DNA from 3 places in the Acetivibrio cellulolyticus CD2 genome. Region 1 is predicted to be linked to each of the others. Evidence: riboswitches for the same ligand, from Rfam matches in the RefSeq annotation. Region 1 holds a riboswitch; each other region holds the start of a gene.
The links. A riboswitch is a leader RNA that binds a small molecule or an ion and turns the genes downstream of it on or off. The one in region 1 is predicted to bind cobalamin.
Positions count from the first base shown of each region.

Region 2: linked by a shared signal. The riboswitch ahead of cbiQ (cobalt ECF transporter T component CbiQ) and the one ahead of ACECE_RS0211045 (ABC transporter substrate-binding protein) in region 1 are both predicted to bind cobalamin.
Region 3: linked by a shared signal. The riboswitch ahead of ACECE_RS0217450 (anaerobic ribonucleoside triphosphate reductase) and the one ahead of ACECE_RS0211045 (ABC transporter substrate-binding protein) in region 1 are both predicted to bind cobalamin.

Region 1 is NZ_JH556653.1:2,055,344-2,058,543, reverse strand. Features, by position in the region: gene ACECE_RS0211055 (polysaccharide deacetylase family protein) at 1-1,261, shown strand, start outside; cobalamin riboswitch at 1,384-1,563, shown strand; gene ACECE_RS0211045 (ABC transporter substrate-binding protein) at 1,677-2,636, shown strand; gene ACECE_RS0211040 (FecCD family ABC transporter permease) at 2,641-3,200, shown strand, end outside.
Region 2 is NZ_JH556658.1:378,005-381,204, reverse strand. Features, by position in the region: gene ACECE_RS0217490 (energy-coupling factor ABC transporter ATP-binding protein) at 1-754, opposite strand, end outside; gene cbiQ (cobalt ECF transporter T component CbiQ) at 768-1,670, opposite strand; cobalamin riboswitch at 1,784-2,004, opposite strand; cobalamin riboswitch at 2,174-2,355, opposite strand; gene folE (GTP cyclohydrolase I FolE) at 2,449-3,012, opposite strand; gene ACECE_RS0217475 (DUF512 domain-containing protein) at 3,152-3,200, opposite strand, start outside.
Region 3 is NZ_JH556658.1:367,230-370,429, forward strand. Features, by position in the region: gene ACECE_RS0217440 (hypothetical protein) at 76-651, shown strand; gene ACECE_RS0217445 (sigma-70 RNA polymerase sigma factor region 4 domain-containing protein) at 974-1,402, shown strand; cobalamin riboswitch at 1,488-1,670, shown strand; gene ACECE_RS0217450 (anaerobic ribonucleoside triphosphate reductase) at 1,824-3,200, shown strand, end outside.

The DNA of each region.
Region 1 (3,200 bases):
TACTGAAAATATCCCAAATATTAATGACTATATAAGTCAAATTGGAAGCAACTCTTTCAGAAATTATGATAAATTTCAGACCAGTAAGGCAGATAAATGCTTGGAATCAATTCAAAGGATTAGTGACTATTGTAAAGCAAAAGATATTAATTTAAAAGTGATAAGCTCTCCTAACTATGATTCAGAGCTTCATGCATTTAACCTCGAAAAAGTAAAGGATTACTGGATTAGACTGAGTAGAATAACTGATTTTTGGAATTTCTCTGGCTATAATGAAATTAGTAAGGATCCCCGCTATTTCTATGATTCTGTTCACTTCAGAAATCTAGCAGGTCAGATGATGCTGGGTAAAATCTTTAATGATAAAGATATTTATTATCCTGAAAACTTTGGAGTTTATATGACAAAGGACAATGCTAATGAATTGTGCAACAAAATCCTAACACCCAATAATGGCTTTACAAGCTGTTTATTATCTGAAAAAAATACTGAAACGGTTAAGGTTCCTATTCTTATGTATCATCACATTGTAAAGGATAATGAGTCTAAAAACTCAGCAACTGTTTCTATTTCAAAATTTAGAAATGACATGGAGGAAATAAAAAGAGCAGGATATACAGCTATATTTGTCAAAGATTTGATATCATACGTTGATGGAGTTGCAAAATTACCGGAAAAGCCTATTGCAATAACTTTTGATGATGGTTATAAAAGTAACTATGACTATGCTTTTCCTATTCTTAAGGAACTAAATATGAAAGCAACAATAAGCATTATTGGTTGGTCAGTTGGGAGAGACAAGAGAATAAATTCCAATGAACCTATTTTACCACATTTTAATTACCAGGAAGCCCTTGAAATGTTACAATCCGGTGTGATAGATATTCAAAGCCACAGCTATAATTTGCATGAGAGTACCGATAAGTATCCTCGAAGAGGTAGTGATATAATATCTAATGAAACTACTAAAGATTACTGCAATGTTCTTGTGAAGGATAATGAAATGGAAGTAAAAAGTATGGAAGAAAATTTAAAAATAAGTCCAACAGTTTTTACTTATCCATATGGCTTGTCCAACATTTTATCAGAGCAGATTTATAAAGATTTAGGCTATAGAGCCACTGTGGTTATTGGCAATAAAGTAAGCAAAATTCAAAAGGGCAATCCTTATACTCTTTATGGTTTAAATCGCATAGATGTCTCTGAAGACATTTCCGGTGAAAAGCTGGTTGAAATGATTGCTAAAGAGAGTGATAAATAATTTTTTTAATAAATTTAGATGATTTACTTTATTTTTGAATATCGGAACTAGCTCTTGCATTTTGAAATAATCTGTATTTTTTGGATTGAATTATTGTTTATAAAATGTTATGCTTATGAAAGTTGAATATGATGATAATTGGTTTCGGTTTGATAGCCGAATTAAAAGGGAAACAGGTGAAAGTCCTGTACGGTCCCGCCGCTGTAAAGGGGAGATGCTGGAAAAGATGCCACTGGGAAACTGGGAAGGCTTCAGTATCGTTGAACCTAAGTCAGAAGACCTGCCTATTTCATTGCACAAATTTCTCTACGAGCGATAGGGGGTGCTGGCGTGTTGCTATTTAAATTAGTATATCCATAACCTCTTGATCTTTGGTCAGGAGGTTTAATTTTTGTGTTGAAAGGAAAAATGAAAAATGAAAAAAATATTATTGTTATTAACAGCTGCTGTTTTGGCATTTAGCTTTATATCATGCAGCAAAAACCCAAATACTCCAGATAGAAATGTAACTGAGCCGGAAAGTAATGTTGCCAACGCTTCCGGTACTTTGCCGACAAAGGATCCGGCAGGAAACGATATAGTAGTTCCGAAGAATGTAAATAGAATTATTTCGATGGCACCGGCCATCACTGAAACAATTGTAGAACTTGGACTAGGTGATAAAATAATCGCTATAGATAAAAATGCAAAAGGTATCAGTGGGTTGAAAGAGGGAATTTCTGAATTTGATATGATGGCACCGGATCTGGAAAAAATGATGAGCTTAAAACCAGATATGGTTTTGACTTCCGGAATGAGTGAGGTTGATAGTACAAAAGAACCGTTCAAGGCATTAAAGGATGCAGGTTTGTGTGTTGTAGTAATTCCTACGAGCAATTCAATTGAGGCAATCAAATCGGATATAAAGTTCATCGCAGATGCGACTGGAACTTCTGCAAAAGGTAAGGAAATAATTGAAAACATGGAAATGGAAATAGCTAACATAGCACAAGTGGGTAAGAGCATTGATAATAAAAAGACTGTTTATTTTGAAATAGCAGCCGATCCAAATATGTACAGCTTTGGTTCGGAAGTTTTCTTAAATGAGATTATAGAACTTGTTGGAGCAAAAAATGTATTTGCAGATCAGAAAAGCTGGATAAGTGTGAGCAACGAAGCTGTTGTTTCTAAAAACCCGGATATTATTCTGACGAATGTAAATTATATGAAGGAACCAGTTAAAGAAATTAAGGCAAGAAAAGGATGGGAAAACATGAAGGCATTGAAGAACGGAGATGTTTATTACATTGACAATTCTGCAAGTTCGCTGCCAAATCAAAATATCGTAAAGGCTATGAAGGAAATTGCAAAGGCAATATATCCCGACAAATATTAAGAATATGAAATTAAAGATAATTTTAGCATTAGTAGTAAGTATTATTATTTGCATATTGGGTGTTGCCATAGGCAGCGCTATGATTCCATTTTATGAAATTCTTGCGGTAATTACAAATAAGGTGTTAGGTGCAAGTGGGGCTGTTAATATCGATAAAATCACAGCATCTATTATTTGGGATATACGTATTCCAAGAGTGCTGATGGCATTTGGGGTAGGTGCAGCTTTGGCGGTCAGTGGTGCTATAATGCAATCAACACTAAAAAATCCACTTGCTTCATCATACACGCTGGGTGTTTCATCAGGTGCTGCCCTTGGTGCAGGTATTGTCATGATAACAGGCATTACGATTCCTATGCTTGGGCTTTTCACTCTTCCGACAGTTGGGCTGATTTGCGGCTTGCTGACCGTTTTAGGTGCTATGGGATTTGCTGCTGGTGTGGATAGAAATATGGAAACGAATACTATTATTCTTACAGGAATGGTGTTTACACTATTTGTAAATGCAATGCTTACAATAATATCTTCGCTGAACAGGGAAGATGCCCAGAGACTTATAATGTG
Region 2 (3,200 bases), on a different contig from region 1:
TCACAAGCATATCATAGACATCCAGCATGACTGGCTTTTTCAAATTTGCCTGTTTTAAAATCTCCGAATTACAAAATATCTCAAGCGGCGTTCCGTCGGCAATGATTTTCCCGCTACAGAAAACAAGAACGCGTTCAGCCCACCTATAAGTGAAATCCACATCATGGGTGGAAATCATTACGGTCTTATCCTCACCCCCCAACTTTTGCAAAACTTCCTCCAGCATCATGGCGTTCATGGGGTCCAGTGATGATGTCGGTTCGTCAAAAATCATCACCTCTGGTTCCATCGCCACAATATCGGCAATACTTACACGTTTCTTTTCCCCTCCGCTCAAATAGTGCGGCGGTCGATCCTCGAACCCCGAGAGGTTCATATAGGCCAGTGCTTTGTTTACCTGATTTATCACTACCTCCTTCGGAAGCTTTAAATTCATCGGACCGAAGCTCACTTCCGCCCGGACCGTTGAAGCAATAATCTGGTTGTCCGCATCTTGAAAGACTATTCCGACGTTTTTACGCAGCTCGTTCAAATTCTTTTTGCTGACGGGAATCCCCCTAAAAATGATGTTTCCGTGCGTTGGGGCATAGACACCGTTAATATTCAGGAAAAATGTAGATTTTCCTGAACCATTAGCCCCGATGACGGCAATTTTCTCACCTTCGTATATTTCAACGCTGACACCTTCCAGTGCGGCCTTTCCATTCCCATATACATAGTGGAGATTCTCCACTTTTAAAACTGTATTCTTCATAAAAGTCCTCCGTTTATCTTGTCAGGTACCACAGCAGAAGCAAATACATTATATATACCGTCGCCAAAATAATCAGCTTGATTTCCGCTTTTTTATCTTCCTCAAGGAACCTCAACTCTCCATCATAGCATCTGGCCTCCATCGCGTCATAATAAGCATCTGCCTTTTTCAACGATAAGACGAGCATATTGCTCGCGCCGTTGCCAAACGTATAACAAGAGGTTCTAAAATCACGATATCCCAAACGGGATTCTGCTGCGTTTTTCATCCTGGCGAATACATCCAGCAAAATAAAAATATACCGGTATATCATATTCATCAGATCAATAAAATCATTTGGCAAACGTGTTTTCCTCATTACAGAAATAATTTCAGAGGATGGGGTTGTCAAAATCATCAACTGCAGAGCACTAATTGCCGCAATGATCTTAAGCATCAGAAAAACACCGCCCTTAAGCATTGCCTTCGTGGTATATAGATAACCCAATCCGAAATACAAGCGGTATTCACCCACAGGCTGACCAGAAAAATCAACAACAATGGCCAGAATGCTGAGCAGAATAAATGCCAGTGGTACAGTCAGTATTGACAAATAATCATGGAACCCAAGTCCACCAACCTTAATGACCAGATAGGCCATTGAAAAAATCACAACAATTGAAACATAAACATTGTTCAGTAGTATGCACAAAATAATTGTCAATATTGATAGAATGACCTTTAATGTGGCATTCCATTGTCTGATTTTAGAGGAATAAGCGAAATAATCAATGGAAATCAACGCTCCGTGTTTATGTCTGATACCGTGCCGGTGTTCATGTGCACTGCCGACATGCCTGTGCCTGTCCCGATGCTTCACCTCATATATAATTACGGGCAGAAGTATCATAGTACATAAGACAATCCATTTTTCCACCTCTCGAATTCCCCCCTTCCTCAAGTCATTTGGATAAAATATAAAAACGGCCATAACAATTATATATTGTTACAGCCGTATTTCTGTAAAAATTCAGTCCCTCCACCGATCAGTGGGTAAGTCAAATTCAAGCAGGTCTTCTGACTTACACTTATAGGAATATTTCTCCTGCAGCATATGCTCTGCCTTCCCAGTTTCCCAGTGACCGACTTTCATCGACGAGCATACGCTTAAGTGCTTACAGCGGCGGTTCCGTTCGGGATTTGCACCCGATTCCCCTATCCTTTCTCCAAGGCCATACGCCTAGGAGAACACTTAAAATAGTATTTGATTTTTAGCAATATTCATGTTAACATTTTTACTCTTCATTCTGATTAATTCTTAACAAATAATTATGTTCTTATACAAATTAAAAAACCTCTCAACTTAAATAGTCAAGAGGTCATGTATATACAAATAATTCAGTGTAAGCATACACAGCACCCCCTATCGCTCGTAGAGTAATTGGTGTAACAAAACAGGCAGGTCTTCTGGCTCAAGCATCATCATTCTCCAAACCTTCCCAGTTTCCCAGTGGCATAAATGGAGAACTCCACTTTTACAGCGGCGTGACCGCGCGGGCTTTACCCGACTTTCCTTTTCACCTATTTAGAACTGTATAGGCACCTGTTTTATATATTTAGTTTTCAACCAACTTATATAATATACTAGAGGCTCAGTTTTATCAATATATTTTTAAGCTTTATCTTACATTAGAGAACTTTGATTCACAAAGATATTACTTTCCATTTATAAGTGCCATTAACTCTGATCTGGTTCTTGCATCAGTTTTTATATTTCCTCTTAGAGCTGATGTAATAGTTTTAGATCCTGGCTTCTTTATCCCCCTCATTGTCATACATAGATGTTCTGCTTCAACTACAACAGCAACTCCCAGTGGAGTAAGCGTATCCATAAGAATATCAGCAACTTCTCTTGTAATCCTTTCCTGAAGTTGCGGTTTTTTTGCAACAATATCTACAATTCTTGCAAGCTTGCTAATTCCTATGACCTTACCATTCCTAGGTATATAAGCCACATGGGCAACCCCTACAAAAGGTAAAAGATGATGTTCACAAACAGAATATAATGGTATATCTCTTATCATTACCATTTCTTCATGGTTATCCTCATGAAATATTTTTACCAGTTGTTTAGGGTCATTATAAAGCCCTGCAAAAATTTCTGTATACATATTTGCAACACGTTCCGGTGTTTCTACAAGTCCTTCTCTGTCCGGGTTTTCTCCAATAGCAATAAGAATTTCTGTAATAGCTTTTTTCACACGTTCTTTATCTATCATAATTTTTCACTCCATTTTTAGCAAATAAATATCGGTTTTAGATTTCAATGCAACTCCATCACCGACACCTTTATAATTTAATTTAATTTATTTTATTATTAAACGCATAGTATATTAGGAGTAATTCCCTGTCTCCTGATTAAATATGATCATTAATAAGCTCTATTAAATCTTCACCTGTACAATCA
Region 3 (3,200 bases), on a different contig from region 1:
GTTGAAGATTTAAAAGAAGAAAATAAATCATTTTAATAAAACAAATGTTAATAGGTAAATTCATGGAGGTAAACTATGCGAAAAGAAAGTAAAGTAATGAGGCAATGTACACTTTTTTACAGCGACTTAAATATTGACCGGTCGACAGTTTTACATAAAACAAAATTACTTTTAGAAATATATCGTCCTGTTGTTTGGTCTACTCAAAATCGGTTTAATCAAGTATCTGAAAATGCTGCATGCTACTATAGCAAAAATTTAGAACAGGCATTGGAGTATCTTGAAAATTTTGCACCTGAAATTGAAAGGGATAAGTTTAATCAAAAGGTATACTCTTTTTTTGAAACACATTGGCTGATATCAATAATAGATTCTGCAATGAGTAAAATATTTCAGTATCCTGATAATGGCAAACTGTATCATGAAATACTGGTTAAACAGTACATGACTGTTATTAAGTATTCGGAGCAAGAAATGTTGGAACTATTACATATGGAGCGGAGCACTTATTATGATAAAAAAAGAGAAGCTATTGACCTTTTTGCAATTTGTTTATGGGGCTATACCATTCCAGCAATGAAAGGAATAATTGATGGTCAAGAAGTTGAAGGTATTCCAAGCTTTTTCTATCAATCCTCAAACCCCGACTAAATCCCAACTATGCCCCGAGCCTATTCCTACTGATTTCAAATATACAAGCTGATATACTGGCTATGCTGGTGGATTGTGTTATAAATTGAACAGTATCAACTATCCTCAAATTCTATAAGGGTTTGGGGATTTTTTTATGCATTAATTCAAAGTAAATATGTGGCAAATGAGGCTGGATGCGATTGATTTCACTTCCGGTCTTTTTTTATGCCTGAAATCAGGAGTCGGCAATATGAAAAGATGGGAGCCATACAACAACCATTATCCGTGATTTCCAAGTTTTGTTTATCAGCTATCGAGACAAAATTTTGGAGGTTTTAAGATGGATAATGAAAAGAAGTTTTATTTAAGAGTAGGCCAAATTGTAGAAGAAGTGTCGGAGGAAATCTATAAAGAGTACTACAAAATGCAAAGGAGAGAGCGATATTTAGAAGAACGGGATTTAGCACACGGAAAGTTCTTATATTCGCAGTTTGATAATGTTTATGAAGATGTTTTAGGAGAAGAGCTGCTTAAAGACAGCACTAGAGAAAATGTATGTGATTCTGTAGTTACAAAGGTAATGATAGAAAAACTGAGAAAAAGCCTGGAGCTTCTTAATAAGGAGGAAATAGGGTTAATAATCAACTTATTTTATATGGGCAAAAGTCAACGCCAATTTTCAAGAGAGATCGGTATTCCGGTGATGACGATAAATAGTAGAAAAGAAAGTATTTTAAAGAAGCTTAGAAAATATATGGGCACTAAATAATTACCACAGATAGAATAATGAGGAATTAGATATTTTAAATTGCAAATTGACACAATATATTGTATATGATAATATTTAAACAACAAAATATTGAAGTGATACTGGTGCTGTACATAAAGTACGGCTTAAAAGAGAAACAGGTGAAAATCCTGTACGGTCCCGCCGCTGTAATGGGGAGAATTTTCACAGAGTCCACTGGAGTTATCCGGGAAGGAGTGGAAATTCTATGAACCAGAGTCAGAAGACCTGCCTGTATTATGCACTGCAACTCTACGGACGATAGGGGGGTAAGAAGCTAAAAATAAATTATGTATCGATAGCCTCTTGACACTTTGTCTGGAGGCTTTAATATTCAGCTCTTTCGAAGAAAATGAAAGAGGCAAAAACATTAAACGTAGATTAGAAAGAAGGATGGGTATATATGATAACAAAAATAAAAAAACGCGATGGAAGAGAAGTGCCATTTAATATTGAGAAGATTGCCAATGCTATATTCAAAGCTGCAAGTGCCACAGGAGGACATGATTATGAATCTGCACTCTCGCTAGCAGAAAAAGTTGTTGATTCTATTGAAAAGGAAATGGATAAAAAGGTTCCTTCTGTGGAGGAAATCCAGGATTCAGTTGAGAAAGTTCTGATAGATACTGGCCACGTCCGTACTGCAAAGGCGTTTATCCTATATAGGGCAGATAGGACTCGTGTCCGCGAAATGAATACCCGCCTTATGAAGATTTATGAGGACTTAACCTTCAAGGAAGCAAAAGATAATGATATGAAGCGTGAAAATGCAAACATAGACGGAGATACTGCCATGGGAACGATGCTTAAGTACGGTTCTGAGGGTGCAAAGCAGTTTTATGAAATGTATGTGCTCAAGCCCGAGCATTCTTTGGCACATAAAGAGGGAGATATACATATTCATGACATGGACTTTTTGACGTTGACCACAACCTGCTGCCAGATTGATATAGATAAGCTGTTTCAAAATGGATTTTGTACTGGGCATGGGTATTTGAGGGAGCCAAACGACATTCAGAGTTATTCTGCCCTTGCCTGCATAGCAATACAGTCAAACCAGAATGACCAGCATGGAGGCCAAAGCATACCGAATTTTGATTACAATATGGCCCCTGGAGTATCAAAAACATACATTAAGCTTTACAGGCAAAACCTTGCGAAAGCACTTAGACTTCTTGCAAACATTGATGATGCTGCTAAAAAGGTGAGAACCATATGTGAAACTATCAAGGAAAGGCATGGTATGGTTCCTTCGATAAGCAATCTTGAGAAATATAGTGAGTATGAAGCTGAATTGCTGGCCGAGCTGGTCAAAGATGAGGATATAATTAAAAAGGCACATTCCTTTGCTGTCGAGAGTGCCGAAATAGAGACTGACAGGAGTACATACCAAGCGATGGAGGCTTTTGTGCATAACCTCAATACCATGCACAGCAGGGCAGGAGCACAGATACCCTTCAGCTCAATTAACTATGGTATGGATACATCCCCCGAAGGTAGGCTGGTGATTAAAAATCTGCTGTTGGCAACAGAAGCAGGACTTGGAAATGGAGAGACACCTATTTTTCCTATTCACATATTTAAGGTCAAAGAAGGCATAAATTACAATCCAGGCGAGCCTAACTACGATTTATTTAAATTAGCATGTAGGGTCAGTGCTAAAAGGCTTTTTCCCAATTTCTCCTTTATTGACGCACCTTTCAACCTGAAATATTACAAACCTGGGCATCCAGAAACAGAGATAGCCTATATGGGTTGCCGTACACGTGTTATGGGAAAT